2 regions of the Robbsia betulipollinis genome follow, and region 1 is predicted to be linked to the other one. Evidence: riboswitches for the same ligand, from Rfam matches in the RefSeq annotation. Region 1 holds a riboswitch; the other holds the start of a gene.
The links. A riboswitch is a leader RNA that binds a small molecule or an ion and turns the genes downstream of it on or off. The one in region 1 is predicted to bind fluoride.
Positions count from the first base shown of each region.

Region 1 (8,117 bases):
CAGCCCTGCGCGCATAGCGGGGTTGGGGCCCACCAACGCATCTTCTCTTCGAGGTTGTCATGAACACTGTTAATCGTCCATTCAGCAGGGTCGCTTCCCTGCCTGCCGTCAACGTCAATCAGGCTTGGCGCATTGCGGCTATCGCGATGCTGTCGGTACGTTTTATCCAAGGCTTTATTTATTATGGCGGTGGCTCGCGTCGTTTCATTTTCGCCCCCAGTAAATTGAATCCGGATGCGGCGCACTGGATGGCAAACAAGTTTCAAACGGCGATGCCTGGCGCCTTGCTGGGCACAGGCCATCTGATCAGTTTTATGCTGCATCACTTCTACATTCTGTATGCAGGCGTGCTGCTCTTCAGCGCAGCTGAATTGGTTGTTGGCTTAATGCTGATGGCCGGTCTGATGACGCGAGCGGCGGCGTTGGTGTCAATGGGCTTCTCCGTCATCCTGATGCTGATGTTCGGCTGGCAGGGCGCGACGTGTATTGACGAATGGACGATGGCAGCGTGCAATCTCGCAATGGGCGCGACGCTGTTGTTAGGCGGCAGTGGCGCTTATTCCGTGGACAATGTTTTGCTGAAGCGCAAGCCGGCCTTGGCCGAGAGTCGGGTCTTTCGCTGGGCGAGCGGCAGCATGAGCTTGCCGGTCAATGAACTGAAATTCCGCAATATCGCGCTGGCCGTATTTGCACTCGTCGTGGTGTTCAACGTTGCCACTTACAACTACTATCGCGGCTCTGTCGTGACCCCGTTTCATAGCGGCCCAGTAAGCCCAACCACGCACCACTTGACGCTTTCGAATGCTGTGCTGATGCGAGATGGCAGCGTGCAGGTGCATGTGTCGCTTGATGGTGGGACCCCGGAGGCACCAGTACATGTCGTGAAGGCTACGGTGACGGATACAGCGGGAATGGTCGTTGCGCAGTGGGATGCAGCGGCGCTGTCCAAATTGCCGAAGTCCAACTTTCAAAACGACTATGACTATAACAAGTTTGGACCCGGTCCGTTCGGCATACGCGCGCCGATGGGCGCAGCTGCAACGCTCTCGTTGTCTAGTCTGAATAAAGGCGATGCGAATACCTCGATTGCGGCGGGCGATACCATCAACCTAACGGATGTTGATGGGAAGACATTTTCGGCGACGTTGAGTCAACCGACATCCTAACGGATTACCCCTTTCAAACAGCTCAATACTGGATCGTCTTATGAAGGGGGCCGCTAATGTAGACACTGCACAAGTCCTATTCGACTCTTTAGCGCTGGCCGGGGAGCGCGAAAAACGCGCCTTGCGCCTGGGCCAGCCACACATGCGTCAACTGACGGCGTACGTTCATGAACTGACCAAGCGCACAGGGCTCGTCCCGTATTTTGACCCCATGGACGGAGGGTGCCGCGCAAAAATACTGCTTCTGTTGCAGTCCCCTTCGGCGTATGCAGTGCACCCCCGGTTTGTGTCTCAAGATAACCCGGTTGCGACACAACGAAATCTTCGATCGTTTTTAGCCGAGGCAGGCGTAAAGCGCGAAATGCTGGTGATGTGGAACATCTTTCCCTGGTTGCCAGAAAGCCGGGGAGCGCGAAAACGCGGCCTGAATAAAATAGATTTTCAGGAAGGCCTCGCTGAGTTACCCGGCTTACTCGTTCTCTTGAAGGATCTGCGGGTGGTCGTTCTCGCAGGACGCGGCGCGCAGAATGCACATACGTTTCTAGCTAGCTGCTTACCGGGCCTAACCATCCTGGACATGCCGCATCCCAGCCCGTTGGCAGTTTGCGCAAATAGGGGAGTTGCGCCGAAGATCGTGTCGGTGCTGAAGTATGCCCACGACCTCGCCTTAGACGCCGAGCTGACGGACAGGGTTGGGCCTTGACATATTTATCGTATGTATGAGCTGTACCCGATTCCGTGGACACCATCCTAAGCTTGTAGCATCGCCTCTTTAAATGCAACTGGGCTAACGTAGCCCAACGTTGAATGTCGGCGCATTGGATTATAGAAACGTTCGATGTAATCGAACACGTCCGACCTTGCTTCATCGCGTGAACGATAAACCTTGCGCGCAGTGCGTTCGGTCTTTAGCGATGAGAAAAAGCTCTCCATCGCTGAATTGTCCCACACGTTTCCGGACCGACTCCTACTGCACGTAACACCTAAATCACGCAGTAAATCTTGGAAATGGTCACTTGAATATTGGGCGCATTCAACCGGTCGTCGCAACACCTCTGATTTAGGAGGTTGCGATGCGCCCCATCAGTAGTGGCGATTTTGATTACCGTGCCAGCAATGCTCAATGGCATGCCGATCGCGCCGCTAAGCGGCCAAGAATAAGCAAGCTTGTTGCCAACTCCATATTGCGCGATTATGTTCAAGAGCGGCTCGCGGGTAAAATTACCAGCTCATGTGGTGTGAGTTTGTCGGACCAAGCGTGACATGGACGGCGCGGCGAGTCGTCCATCGTCAGAACAGGCGCTGGTCAACGGCCTGGAGCCCAGAGCAGATTGCACAACGACTGCAGGTCGACTTCCCTGGGGACCTATCGATGAGAGTCAGCCACGAGACGATCTACCAAGCTCTGTATATTCAATCGCGCGGTGCGCTGCGCCGTGAACTTACAGCCTGTCTGCGATCTGTCGCTCGATAAGGAACGGTCCGAAAGTTCCTGCGGATACGCCAAACTAGCGTAGTGCGGGCAATTACAGCGGCTCTGTTAATCCGAGCAAGTAAGACAATACGAGCAAGGTTGCCGTTGCAATCAGTAGTAAGAGTGTTACGTTGCTAGTAATGTCGTGGCGATTTCTCTTTAGTCCTAAGCCGATGCGATTATCCAGGCAACGGCACATAGGGCATAGCGATTGATGTTCAATCATGGGTTTTCTACAGGTCGGACATTGAGCGAGCATCATGGCGGTCACACCATCAGTATGGTAACTAGGGACAAATGTGAGCATGGCGCAGATTTAATGCCGGGAGAATGGCGCCCATGGTGCTTTGAGAGCTCATTCAACTGGCTTTATAAATTCGTCGACGACTGGACGCAGCTCCGGAGGGAGGCGCGATTTCTCTGGCGCGAATACTTCGAGTGCGTCAATATCGCTATTTCCAACCAGCGCCCAGACGCCCCAACTCCACGGGTATTTTGACGTAGGCGATGTCAACGTTTTCGTTCGCTAGTGCAGCGGCGAGTTGCTGGAAGTTTTCCTCATCTATCGAGACTGTGACCGCTATAGGCTGATCGGCTAATTCAAAAAAACCAATAGAATGGAATTTCCCCAAGTGGTCGAACCCTTCTGCTCCGCTTACTAAAGTGCCGCCTTTAGCCCCATGTTCCTTCGTGAATTTCAGTAACCATTCGCCGATGGACGTGTGGTTGTGGCGCCGGTTTTGTTCAGTGAAAAACGTGACTTGGTATGCGTTCATCATTCTGTCTCCTCACTCGTTGTATTAAATAGGGGCCTTGGGAAACTCCCATGCCCCAACCGTCATTCGTGCCAACCCGAAATGCTGCCGCTCAGGGTCTCCCAATGTGTGAGCAGGCGTAGGTAAGTGTTTGATCAAAAATCAGATCTGGCCCATTTTCCATGCACGTGCCATTTTTGAACCGGCTCAGCTGTAGCGACCTCTAATGATGGTGCGAATTGATTATCGTACGAAGGCCGTATGTCCCGCATAGGTCGCGGCCGCGCCTAGCGTTTCTTCTATGCGTATGAGTTGGTTATATTTTTCAACGCGCTCACCACGACAAGGCGCACCTGTCTTTAGGTGACCCGTGCACAGTGCCACCGTCAGATCTGCAATGAAGCTATCTACTGTTTCTCCGCTGCGATGGGATACCATAGCGCTCCATCCCGCCCTGTAAGCCATATCAACCGCAGCGCGGGTTTCAGTAAGTGTTCCTATTTGATTTGGCTTTATAAGCACTGCATTGGCGACATCCTCGCGTATGCCGCGTGCGATTCGCTCTACGTTTGTCACAAAGAGATCATCACCAACTAACTCAATCTTGCTGCCAAGTGCGTCATGCAGCGTTTTCCAGCCAGCCCAATCGTCTTCGGCTAGCCCATCTTCTAACACCGCGATGGGGTATTTGTTTGTCCAATCAACGTATAGTTCGACCAACTCATCAGCAGTGATACTTCGATTTTCACTATGTAAGTGATACAGCCCATCCTTGAAGAATCCGCTGGATGCAGGATCGATGGCGATCACGACATCTTCTCCTGGTTTGTATCCGGCCGTCTCAATAGCCGTGAGGATCAGCTCCACTGCGTCGCTGTTTCGCTTCAACGCCGGCGCGAAGCCACCTTCGTCGCCCACCGCCGTGGAATGACCGCTTTTTTTCAAGTTGTCGCGAAGACAGTGATAAATCTCGGCACCCCATCGCAGGCCTTCAGCGAAGCTTTCCGCACCGACCGGCGCTATCATGAACTCCTGAAAATCGGCGCCTTGCCAATTTGTGTGAACACCGCCGTTGAGGATGTTGAACATCGGCACTGGCATCCGGTTCGCATGCGGGCCGCCTAGGTACTCAAAGAGCTGTAGCCCTTCGCCCTGAGCGGCCGCTCGTGCGACCGATAAACTCACTGCCAGCAAAGCGTTGGCGCCGAGTCGAGCCTTGTTCGGCGTGCCGTCCAATTCGATTAAGACGCTATCAATCCCGCTTTGATCACTCGCGTCCATACCTTGCAGGGCGACGGCGATTTCAGTATTGACGTTTGCAACGGCATGGCGGACACCCTTACCACCAAAACGCTTCGCGTCCGCATCCCGTAGTTCGACCGCCTCGTGAACGCCAGTAGAAGCCCCCGATGGCACCGCAGCGCGCCCGGTCGCTCCACCAATGAGCCGCACGTCAACTTCGACGGTCGGATTGCCGCGAGAATCTAGTATCTCGCGGGCGTGTAACGTTTGGATGGAAAAATCCATGAACAACTCCCAGTGCAAATAGTTCAAAAAGACCCGTATTTAATGGGTGACTGCATCGCGTAAACAAACGGGGTGTTCGACACCTCATCCCCGTCCTGGAGCTTCAACAACCAAAAACCTCGACCACTTTATTCCGCCGACACGGACGCCCGAACGGTCACCGAAGGGCTTTGCGCCATCGTCAGGTTGGACGCGCCAAAGAAACGGTAGTCATGCCGAGAGCCGCCATGGCTAATGAACCACCGACGTGGAACGCCAGTAGGCGAGCCGACCAACCTAGGCGACCCTCTCGCAGCGTCGTTAGCAGCTCAGCCGAAAACGTTGAAAAAGTAGAGAGTCCCCCCGCTAAGCCCGTAATTAGAAACAGTCGCCATGCCGCAGATAGACCCGGCGATACAGCAAAATAAGCGATGGCGAACCCGACGATGTAGGCAGCAATTAAATTCGAGGCAAGTGTTCCCATCGGCAGATTAGGTACCCATGCATTCATCGCCAGACTTAGGCCATAGCGGGTGAGAGCGCCAACGGTTGCGCCGGCGCTAATGGCGATAACGGTGGAAGCACCGAACATCATCATCCCGCCTTGACGCGCGTGGCTACGCCTGCCACTGGCGTGTTCATGAGAGGCAGCTCACAGAGCACGGCACACTTGGTCGGCAACAATGCCTGCGACGATGCAGGGGAACAGCGCGTCATAGCGCATGCGCCCGATGGTGAGCACTTCGAGGCCAAAGACCGTGCCTGCCAACGGCGTTCCAAACACCGACGCGAAGCCAGCGCTGATGCCGGCCATCAATAGGATGCGACGGTCTTCCTGCTGTATGCGGAACAATCGGGTGAGCTGATCAGCGAGTGCGCCGCCCATCTGTACAGCGGTACCCTCGCGGCCTACTGTTGCGCCAAATAAATGCGAAATAATGGTTCCGCCCAACACCAGCGGAACCATGCGTAATGGCACGACATTCTTTGGGTCGTGGATTTCGTCGATGATGAGATTGTTGCCGCCATCGACAGTTTTCCCTAGCAGGTGATACACAAGCCCTACGGAAAACCCTGCCACAGGCAATAGCCAAATAATCCAATGATGGGTTTCACGCCAATCGGTCGCCTGATCGAGTGAAGCGAGGAAAAACGCAGAGGCGCAGCCGGCGAGAAGAGCGACGACACTGGCGATGACAAGCCACTTGCCGATATACGGCAAAAGCTTGAGTTGTTCTGGGCGGGGAAGGCGCGGCATTGGTCATATTTGCTCGAATTGTTCGGGCTGACCAACGGCAAGAGAGTGTGCGCGAACGCCTACAGCCCTGACCGTGATCAGGTTTCTGTAGGCGTCATCAGCAGCACAATGTCGACTGCGGTTAAAGGAGGAACACCATCTCCCTAACCAAACGATACCGAATGGATCCCAAATCGTCCAGATTAATCGGAAGTTTTTTTGATTAGAACAAAAAAAACAATTTGTCTCTACAGTTTATTTGTTACGATCGTTACTTTATGATTGTTCGCATGAAGACACAAAACTGGCTATTGCTGACCTATAAGGTCCCCGCCGAGCCCGCAAAAACGCGAATCGCGTTATGGCGAAAGCTCAAGGGTATGGGCGGCATTTACTTGCAAAACGGCGTGTGCCTGCTGCCGAAGACCGATGATCACACGCGTCGCTTGAAGATCATGGAAAACGAAATCCACGAAATGGCTGGAGAGTCGGTGCTGCTTGAAACGATTGCCCTCGACCAAAGTCAGGAAGATAAGGTATTGGGTCGCTTCAAGGCCGATCGCGATGAACAGTACATCGAGTTCATCGACAAATGTGACGACTTTGACGCGGAAATCGCAAAGGAAACCGCGGCGAATCACTTCACCTATGCGGAACTCGAAGAAAACGACGCCGACCTGAAAAAACTGCAGACCTGGCTGGAAAAGATTCGCAAGCTCGACTTTTATGGTGCCACCCGTGCGGAAGAGGCGCAGCGACGTCTGACGGCATGTGAAGGTCTACTAGACGTCTATGCCCAACGCGTTTTCGAAGCACATGACGAAAACCGCTAATCTGGAGCGAACATGCAACTTACCGTTCTCAGCTACAACACCTTGTTCGCAGGGCGAGAGGGTACCAACGACGTACGTGCCCGAGCGCAAATCGAGTTAATAAATCAAATTCACCCGGATGTATTCCTGATGCAGGAGGCGAAGGGCTTTGACGCTAACGGAGGCGCGTGGCTGTATGCGATGGAAGAGCATCTTGGTCTGCGTGGGTTCTTGGCGGTCGCGCCAGGAACCGGTCAGCACGTGGCCATTTTTATCCGCACGCCGCTTCGTCCACTTTCCTTTGAGCCAGATAGTGGTCATTTTCACCACGCGCTTGCTACGCTGAAGGTGGCGGTTCCAGGCGTTAGCGAGCCCATCACCTTTCTTAGCGCGCACCTTTGCCCAAACGGACCCGATGTGCGCCGTCGCGAGGCGGCATATTTGGCAGTGCAAGTCGCACCCGAAAAGCTAACGTTGCTCGGCGGAGATTTCAACGCTGCCTCACCGCATGATCCTGAGCCAGAAGGTTTCAATGTCTTGCCGGCGCACCACCGTATTCGCTACCTAGATGATGGTTTAGTGAGTGCGGACCGTACCGTATTGGCGAGGCTCGAAGCCGCCGGATGGGTCGATCTTGGGAACCAGCTTGACGCTCGCAAGACAGCAACCGTACCCACTCAAGGATATCCAAATGCCGAGTTTGCAAATATGCGCTGCGACTACCTGCTCGCATCTGCTTCTCTGGCGAAGAGTGCACGTCATTATGAGGTTGTGCGCACCGCGGCAACAGACCTTGCCTCGGACCACTATCCGGTCCTCGCACGCTTTGAGCTATCGTAAAGGTAGATCGACTATGCGGCGTATCGGTCACGCTTAATCCGCAGTGTCAATTTAGCCAAAACAGGCTTCCTGGGACGAATTTAGTATGACTAATGAGAAAGACGGGCGTAGCGTTGATACTCAAAAGGTGCCGAGCGGATGGCTCAACCGCACCGTTGCAGGTGCAGGAATAACGAGCGCATTCGGTGACTTTTGCTACGAAACAACGACGGTCATCCTACCGGGTTTTCTAGCAGTCTTGGGTATTCCTGCGGCGGCCTTGGGGCTCATTGAAGGCGTAGCCGATGCTGTCTCAAGCTTCACAAAGATGGCCTCCGGTTATATTGC
Region 1 covers NZ_JAPMXC010000004.1:26,927-35,043, reverse strand. Annotated here, with positions in the region: gene OVY01_RS14565 (TQO small subunit DoxD) at 60-1,166, shown strand; gene OVY01_RS14560 (uracil-DNA glycosylase) at 1,207-1,869, shown strand; partial or broken gene OVY01_RS14555 (IS3 family transposase) at 1,917-2,192, opposite strand; partial or broken gene OVY01_RS23300 (IS30 family transposase) at 2,258-2,628, shown strand; gene OVY01_RS14540 (DUF190 domain-containing protein) at 3,093-3,416, opposite strand; gene eno (phosphopyruvate hydratase) at 3,639-4,922, opposite strand; gene crcB (fluoride efflux transporter CrcB) at 5,104-5,493, opposite strand; partial or broken gene OVY01_RS14525 (chloride channel protein) at 5,569-6,159, opposite strand; fluoride riboswitch at 6,241-6,311, opposite strand; gene OVY01_RS14520 (Chromate resistance protein ChrB) at 6,429-6,971, shown strand; gene OVY01_RS14515 (endonuclease/exonuclease/phosphatase family protein) at 6,984-7,790, shown strand; gene OVY01_RS14510 (MFS transporter) at 7,876-8,117, shown strand, end outside.

Region 2 (8,117 bases), on a different contig from region 1:
AGTTTTTGAAAGATCCCGGCATGGGGCGGTCGCGGCTCGCCGAGCTTGTACCGGGCGGTACGCCTTGCCGTCCAGCCTGCCGGTTGCCCCACCCGTGACTCGCCGCTCGCCGCCACTTCCCGGTTCGACGGAAGCGATGAAGTGGTAGTGTTTTTCGACGTCGTGCTAGAGCCGCCGCAGCGTGCCAACATCGACATTGCCTTCGCGGCTGCTGAACATCACCGAGCCGCCGTTTTGCTGCGCGACGCCCTGGATATGGTGGTCGCCGCTGTCGTAGGTCTCCACCTTGCCCCCGCGCTCGATCAGCAGTCGGCGACTTTGCGGGAAAAAGGCATAGCGCAGATCGTTTTGACCGCCGCTCGTCGCCGGTGCGCCCAGGTCGTGCGGCCACCAGGCCTCGCCGCCCGACATCGGCTTCATGGGTTCCATCGGTTTCATGGGTTCCATCGGCTGCATGGGTTCCATCGGCTGCATGGGTTCCATCGGCTGCATGGGTTCCATCGGTTTCATCGGTTCCATCGGTTTCATCGGTTCCATGGGTTTCATTGGTTTCATCGGTGCCATCGGCCGCACCGGTGCAGCCTTCGCGGCAGTGTCGTCCGTCTCCTGCGCCTCGGCCTGCCGTGCCTGCCCCTGTGACAGTGGCTGCTCGGCGGGCACCGGCGGCGCGTCGCGCTTCTCGTCGTGCTTCTCGTCGCGCTTCTCGTCGCGCTTCTCGTCGCGCTTCTCGTCGCCCTCCACTCCGGGGCAAGAAACGATCCACGCCGTGCCTTTTCCGTCCGACGTCTCGCGCACGAGACTGCCGCCGATGCTGGCGATCAGCCTGTGCGCGCTATGCAGACCGATGTTCTCCGTGGAAGAATCGACGAAGCCGCGCCCGTCGTCCGCGATCCGGACCGTGTAGCGGTGCCCGGTCTGCCGCAGCGAAACGGTGATCGCGCCGCCGGATTCGTCGAACGCATGCTCGACGGCATTGGCGATCAATTCGTTGACGACCGTTCCCACCTTCATGCAGACATCGATGCCGACCATCACGCCGAACTCCCGATCGCATTGCAGGCGGATGTGCTGGCCGCTCAGATCGAAGAAGCTGTGCAACTCGTCGCACAGCGAGCTCAGATAGCGGCTCAGATCGATCTCCTCGCTCTGCTCGCCCACGCCCAGCAGATGATCGTAGATCGACGCCATCGCGAACACCCGGCGCTCGATATCCTTGAAACTGCCACGCGTTTCCGGGTCTTTGAGCCGCATTCCATAGCGCTGGACCAGCGTCACGATCTGCTGGAAATTATTGCGGATGCGGTGTTGCTGCTCGCGCAGCAGGACGACGGTTTCGTCGCGCTGCGCGGCCAGCGAGGCGCGCTCCTGCAGATGCTCGACGTTCGCGGCGATCACGCTGGCGATGGCCGCGAGAAACGACAAGTCGAGCGCGCTGACCTCGCGGGGCTCCCGGTAATCGATCTCCAGGATGCCATAGGGCCCTTCGCGGCCGATCAACGGAACGTTGACCGAGGCCACCACGTGGAATTTCTTGAACAAGTCGGGAATGGGGCCGGGCGGATAGGCGCGCACGTCGGGCACGACCACCGGCTGCATGGCGAGCAGCGATTCGCCGGGTGGATTGCCCTGTTCGACCTTGCCGACTTCGGTGCCCAATACGTCGTCGCGCATCCCGCAATGCGCCTTCAATATCAGGACGCCATCGCGGCGACGTACTTCGAGCACCTTGGCCATCGGCGCATCGCAGCCTTGCGCGGCGCAGCGCGCGGCGTGCGCGAGGAATTCTTCCAACGGCCGGGGTTGCTGGGCCTGCGCGGCCAGATCGGTCATCGCACTGCGCTGCTTGAGAACATCGGTCAGTCGAACCGGCGCTTCCATATCGGCGCCTTGCTGCAGATGATCGATCGTGGCGGCCCACGTGGCGCTGCGCGCAAAATTCATTGATTCGTCTCGAAATATCGAAAGGTGGACGCGCGCATCGGTCGTCGTGCGTGCGTTTTTCCAATTCTAGCCTGCGCGGCGAATCAAGGTTTTCGACGGATCCGTTCCTGCTGGCGCCGGCGGAGATGGCGCCGCCCGTCGTGCCGCTAGCCGAATCGCCGGTTCATGTGCCGGCAGAGCAGGAGGCCCAGGACCGCCAGCACGCCGCCGATGAAGCCGACGTAGTGCAGGCCGCCATGCACGCCGATCACGCTGCCCAGCAACGCGCCGCCGCCGATGCCCACATTGTAGATGCCGGAAAACAGCGCCATCGCCACGTCCGTGGCATCGGTCGCCAGGTGCAGTACCCGGGCCTGCAGGATCAGGCCGAAGCACATGATGGCGATGCCCCAGAACACGCTCAGGAGAGCCAGGAGATAGGGGTTCGCGGCGAACGGGAGCAGCAGCAGAAGGCAGGCGGCGATACCGGCGATCGTGGCAAACAGAAAACCGTTCGGGAAGCGGTCGCTATAGCGGCTGAACAAGAGCGAGCCGATCACGCCGGAGCCGCCGAACAGCAGCAGCAACGCGGTGACCATCGTGCCGCTCATGCCCGCCACCTCACGCGCGAACGGTTCGATGTAGCTGTACCCAGTGAAATGGGCGGTGACCACGAGCGCGGTGAGCAGATAGACGCATAGCAGCGCCGGGCGCTTGAACAATAGCGGCAGGCTGCGCAACGAACCGGCGTTCTCGCTGGGCAACGGCGGCAGGATGCGCGTCAGCTGGTAGACAGTGGCGGCCGCGATGCCGGCGATCGCCAGGAAGGTCCAGCGCCATCCCAGCACCTCGCCGACCACCCGGCCCAGCGGGATGCCGAGCACCATGGCCAGGCAGGTGCCGGTGGCCAGCAGCCCCAGCGCCTGGGTCCGCTTGCCGGGCGGGGCGATACGCACGGCGAGCGATGCGGTGATCGACCAGAACACCGCGTGGGAGAAGGCGATGCCGATGCGGCTGGCTTCCAGCACGGCGAAACTCCAGGCCACGCCGGACAGCACGTGGCTGGCGATGAAGACGATGAAGACGCCCACCAGCAGCTTGCGCCGCTCGATGGTGCGGGTGAGCAGCATCATCGGCAACGACATCAACGCCACCACCCACGCATAGACGGTGAGGATCAGGCCGACTTCGGACGGCCGCATATCGAAACTGCGGCCGATGTCGCTGAGCAGCGCGATGGGGGCGAATTCAGTGGTGTTGAAGATGAAGGCGGCCAGAGCCAGCGCGATGACGCCGCGCCAGCTGGCGGCGGGGGCGGGTGCGTCCGTTACCATGGAAATTCGGGTGCTCGAAGAAGAATGGAAAAACCCCCGTCTCCTGCCGGCCGTTCGGACAACGGCGCACGCGCGCGCATGACGCTGCTTCCCGCGGGTTGAAATGGCGGTGGAAGCAGACGCGCTGGAAGCGGCGGGAAGCAGCGAAGGGCGGCAGGAAGGCGGGCTGCGGAAAAGTGTACGCCGGTGCTTCCGTCCTCCACAAGTCAATCGCGCGGGCTACTAGGGTTAACCATGCGTTCTACTGCCGTCAAGTGGTTGAAGCGGAAGGGTATTCAGGCAGGGGAAGCACGCGAAATTTATTTTGGGGTGTGACAACGCGCCACTGCGCTACCGCAGGCTCGTGCTATATTGCTCAGCGGAGATGGCATGCCTCCCGCCGCCTGACAGCGAACCACCGGCCTTGCCGGTTGATGATGCCTACGAATTCCTAGGTCGAGGGAAGTCGTGGGCGTTCGCACGCAGCATCGTCGCGGTGCCTTCGTGATGCCTTCGCGGCTTCTGCGGCTTCTCGCTACCCAGGTTTGAAATGCATGAATCTGGTGTCTTATGAAAGCTCCCTTTTTGCCCGAACAGTTCGCCATGGTGCCCCGTCTGGGCCGCTGGCTGGCGTTCTCCGCCCTGGTTGGCGGGCTCTCCGGCAGCGCGTCCGCGCTGCTGCTGTGGAGCCTGGATCTCGTGACGAACACGCGCGTCGTCCACGGCTGGTTGATTTGCCTGCTGCCCTTCGGCGGGTTCGCGGTCGGCTGGGTGTACTACCGCTTCGGGAGCAGCGTCGAGGCGGGCAATAACCTCCTGATCGACGAAATCCACGATCCCAAAAAACTGGTTCCCAGGCGCATGGCTTTCCTGGTGCTCGGCGCGACGGTCGCGACGCACCTGTTCGGCGGGTCGGCCGGACGGGAAGGGACCGCGGTGCAGATGGGCGGCGCGCTCGCCGACCGGGTGGCGCAGGTTTTCCGGCTGGACCGCGAGGACCGGCGCCTGTTGCTGATGGCGGGCATCGCCGCCGGATTCGCCTCGGTGTTCGGCACGCCGCTGGCCGGCGCGGTCTTCGGTCTCGAAGTGCTGGCGATCGGGCAACTGCGTTACGACGCGCTGCCGGCATGCTTTCTCTCCGCCATTCTGGCCGATCAGGTCACTCGCGCCTGGGGGATCGAACACACGCGCTATACGATCCCCTTCGTGCCGCACATCGGCCTCGCCGGCCTCGCATCGGCCATCGTCGCGGGGATGATCTTCGGCATCGCGGGCATGCTGTTCGCCAACACCACGCATGCATTGGGCGGCTGGGTCAAGCGCCGGATCGCCTATCCCCCGCTACGGCCGCTGGTCGGCGGCGCCGTCGTCGCGCTGGCGTCGTTTCTGCCCGGTACGCACCGTTACCTCGGCCTGGGCATTCCGACGATCGTCGCTGCCTTCCGCCAGCCGCTCCCGATCCACGACTTCGCGGGTAAATTCGCGTTCACGGTGGTGACGCTGGCGTCCGGTTTCAAGGGCGGAGAAGTCACGCCGCTGTTCTATATCGGCGCCACGCTCGGCAATGCGTTGTCCCATGTGCTGGCGCTGCCCTTCCCGGTGCTGGCGGGCCTGGGTTTCGTGGCCGTGTTCGCGGGCGCGGCCAATACCCCGATCGCGTCGACCCTCATGGCGGTCGAGCTATTCGGCATCGATATTGGTGTGTATGCCGGCCTGGCGTGTGTCGTCGCCTATCTTTTCTCCGGCCATGCCGGTATCTACCGGGCGCAGCGAATCGCACAGAGCAAGCATCGGTCGTTCCCCGGAGACGGGGAAGCCACCGGGGCGACCGGTCCGGCAGCGGGCGAATAAACGGACAGGTAAGCTGGCAGATGAGCTGGCAGATGAGCTGGCGGCACGGCCCTTGCTCGAACGCGCTACCTTCTCCGGAGACATCGCATGCCCCAACTCGAACCCCGGATCGTCCATTCGGCGAATCCGTATAACGCGGAGCCCAGGCTGGGGTTCCTGCGCACGTGGAAACTTACGCCCGCCGATGTCTTCTACGTGCGCAGTCATGGCGATATCCCGCGGCCCGAGATCGCATCGTTCCGCGTGAGCGTCGGCGGCCGTGTGCGGGCGCCCCTGACTTTCTCGCTGGCGCAGTTGCGCGGCGATTTCACGCGGCATACGGTCGAGGCGGTACTGCAATGCGCGGGCAACCGCCGCAGCGACCTGCAGGCCGTGAAGCCCGTGGCGGGCGACCCGTGGGCGGGTGGCGCGATCGGCAACGCGACCTGGAGCGGCGTCATGCTGGCGGACGTGCTGCGCGCCGCGGGTGCCGAATGCGATCCCGCCTTGCATGTCGCGTTCGATTCGCTGGACGATTGCCATGTCGAAGGGCATGCATTTCGCTACGGCGTGTCGATTCCGATGAGCAAGGCGAATTCGGCCGAGGTCCTGCTGGCCTACGACATGAACGGCGCGCCGCTCACCGCCGAGCACGGCGCGCCGCTGCGGGCCATCGTTCCGGGTTACGCGGGCGTGCGCAGCGCCAAGTGGCTCACCGCCATCACCGTGCAGGAGAGCCCGTCCACCTGCTATATCCAGTCGCAGGACTACAAGCTGTTTCCGCCCGACGCGACACCCGACACCGCCAACCCGGCGCAGGGCATGACGATCAACGACATGCCGCTGAACAGCGTGATCTGCGAGCCGGCGGATCGCGCCGTACTGGCGGCCGGCAAGACCACGCTGCGCGGTTGGGCGATCGCCACCGCGCGCGGCGTGGCGCGGGTGGATGTCTCGATCAATGGCGGACGCGACTGGTCGCAGGCACGGCTGGAACACGATGCGGGTTCCCCGTGGAGCTGGACACTGTGGGAACACGAGGTCGAGATACCCGCGGGCAACCACCGGCTGGCGGTACGCGCATGGGATTCCGCCGGACAGACGCAACCTGCCGACGCCGACGACACCTGGAACTATAAAGGCTATCTGTGCGCATCGTGGCATCGCATCGATATCGGGGCGACCTGAAGCGCGGTGCATCCGTCAACCGCGTCATCCCGTATTTGACCCGTCTACTAGCAAGGCACTATCATCGGCGGAATCGCTGCATACGAAAAAAAGTTCGCCATGGAGACGTGCGCGGCATGGCGTTTCATCAAGGAGCGGTCGATGATCAACAAGGTTTTCGAGACGGCGGCACGGGCGCTCGCCGACGTTCAGGACGGCGCAACGATCATGATCGGCGGTTTCGGCAATGCCGGCATGCCGGCGGAACTGATCGACGCGCTGATCGAGCAGGGCGCGCGCGGCCTGACCATCGTCAACAACAATGCCGGCAACGGCGAGACGGGACTGGCGGCCCTGCTCAAGGCAGGGCGGGTTGCGAAGATCATCTGTTCTTTTCCGAGACAGGCGGATTCGCACGTGTTCGACGCGCTCTATCGCGCTGGCGAGATCGCGCTGGAACTGGTGCCGCAAGGCAATCTCGCGGAGAGAATCCGCGCGGCGGGGGCGGGCATCGGCGGATTCTTCACGCCGACCGGCTTCGGCACCTTGCTGGCCGAAGGCAAGGAGGTGCGGGAGATCGACGGACGTCACTATGTTCTCGAACGGCCGCTGCACGCGGATTTCGCATTGATCAAGGCCGAGCGCGCCGACCGCTGGGGCAATCTGGTCTACCGCAAGACCGCGCGCAATTTCGGTCCGATCATGGCGACGGCCGCGAAGATCGCGGTGGTGCAGGTGGCGGAGGTGGTCGAACTGGGCATGCTGGATCCGGAAACGGTGGTGACCCCCGGGATCTTCGTGCAGCGCGTGGTGCAGCTGCGGCCGGCGGACCCCCGGCCGACAGGACGAGCGGAAACAGCGGTGGCCGAAACGACGGTGGCGGAGACACGACGATGCAGCGTTTGAGCCGGGACGACATGGCGGGCCGCGTCGCGCGCGACATTCCCGAAGGGGCCTATGTGAACCTGGGCATCGGCGTGCCGACCCTGGTTGCGAATCATCTGGCGCCGGACAAGGAGATCTTCCTCCATAGCGAGAACGGCGTACTGGGCATGGGGCCGGCACCGGCACCCGGCGATGAGGACGACGACCTGATCAACGCCGGCAAGCAGCATGTCACCCTGCTCGCTGGCGGCGCGTTCTTCCATCATGCGGACTCCTTCGGCATGATGCGCGGCGGCCATCTGGATTTTTGCGTGCTGGGCGCGTTCCAGGTCTCGGTGAAAGGCGACCTCGCGAACTGGCACACCGGCGCGCCCGATGCGATTCCGGCGGTGGGCGGTGCGATGGATCTCGCGCTGGGCGCCAAGCAGGTCTATGTGATGATGGAACATTTCACGAAGCAGGGTGCAAGCAAGATCGTCGCGGAGTGCGGTTATCCGGTGACCGCCGTGCGTTGCGTCAGCCGGATCTATACCGATCTCGCCGTGATCGACGTGACCCGCGACGGTTTGCTGGTTCGCGAAATCTTCACCGATATGCCGTTCGACGAACTGGTCAGCCGCAGCGGCGTGCCGATGCGCCTGGCGCCGCACGTCGACCAACCGATACCCGGAGCCGGATGATGGATGAAGTTTTCCTGTGCGACGCGATCCGCACGCCGATCGGCCGTTACGGCGGCGCGCTGGCGGGCGTGCGCGCCGACGATCTGGCGGCGGTGCCGCTGCGGGCGTTGATCGAACGCCATGCGAACGTGGACTGGTCGCGCGTGGACGATGTGGTCTACGGCTGCGCGAACCAGGCCGGCGAGGACAATCGCGATGTCGCGCGCATGGCGCTGCTGCTCGCGGGTCTGCCGCATGACGTACCGGGCGTGACGTTGAATCGCCTCTGCGGCTCGGGCCTGGACGCGATCGGTACCGCGGCGCGTGCGATCCGCGCGGGAGA
Region 2 covers NZ_JAPMXC010000010.1:597,180-605,296, forward strand. Annotated here, with positions in the region: gene OVY01_RS20420 (histidine kinase dimerization/phosphoacceptor domain -containing protein) at 166-1,941, opposite strand; gene OVY01_RS20425 (sugar transporter) at 2,088-3,254, opposite strand; fluoride riboswitch at 3,606-3,684, shown strand; gene OVY01_RS20430 (voltage-gated chloride channel family protein) at 3,804-5,084, shown strand; gene OVY01_RS20435 (sulfite oxidase) at 5,172-6,251, shown strand; gene OVY01_RS20440 (3-oxoacid CoA-transferase subunit A) at 6,393-7,136, shown strand; gene OVY01_RS20445 (3-oxoacid CoA-transferase subunit B) at 7,124-7,795, shown strand; gene pcaF (3-oxoadipyl-CoA thiolase) at 7,795-8,117, shown strand, end outside.
Region 2: another riboswitch for fluoride. It lies ahead of OVY01_RS20430 (voltage-gated chloride channel family protein); the one in region 1 lies ahead of OVY01_RS14525 (chloride channel protein).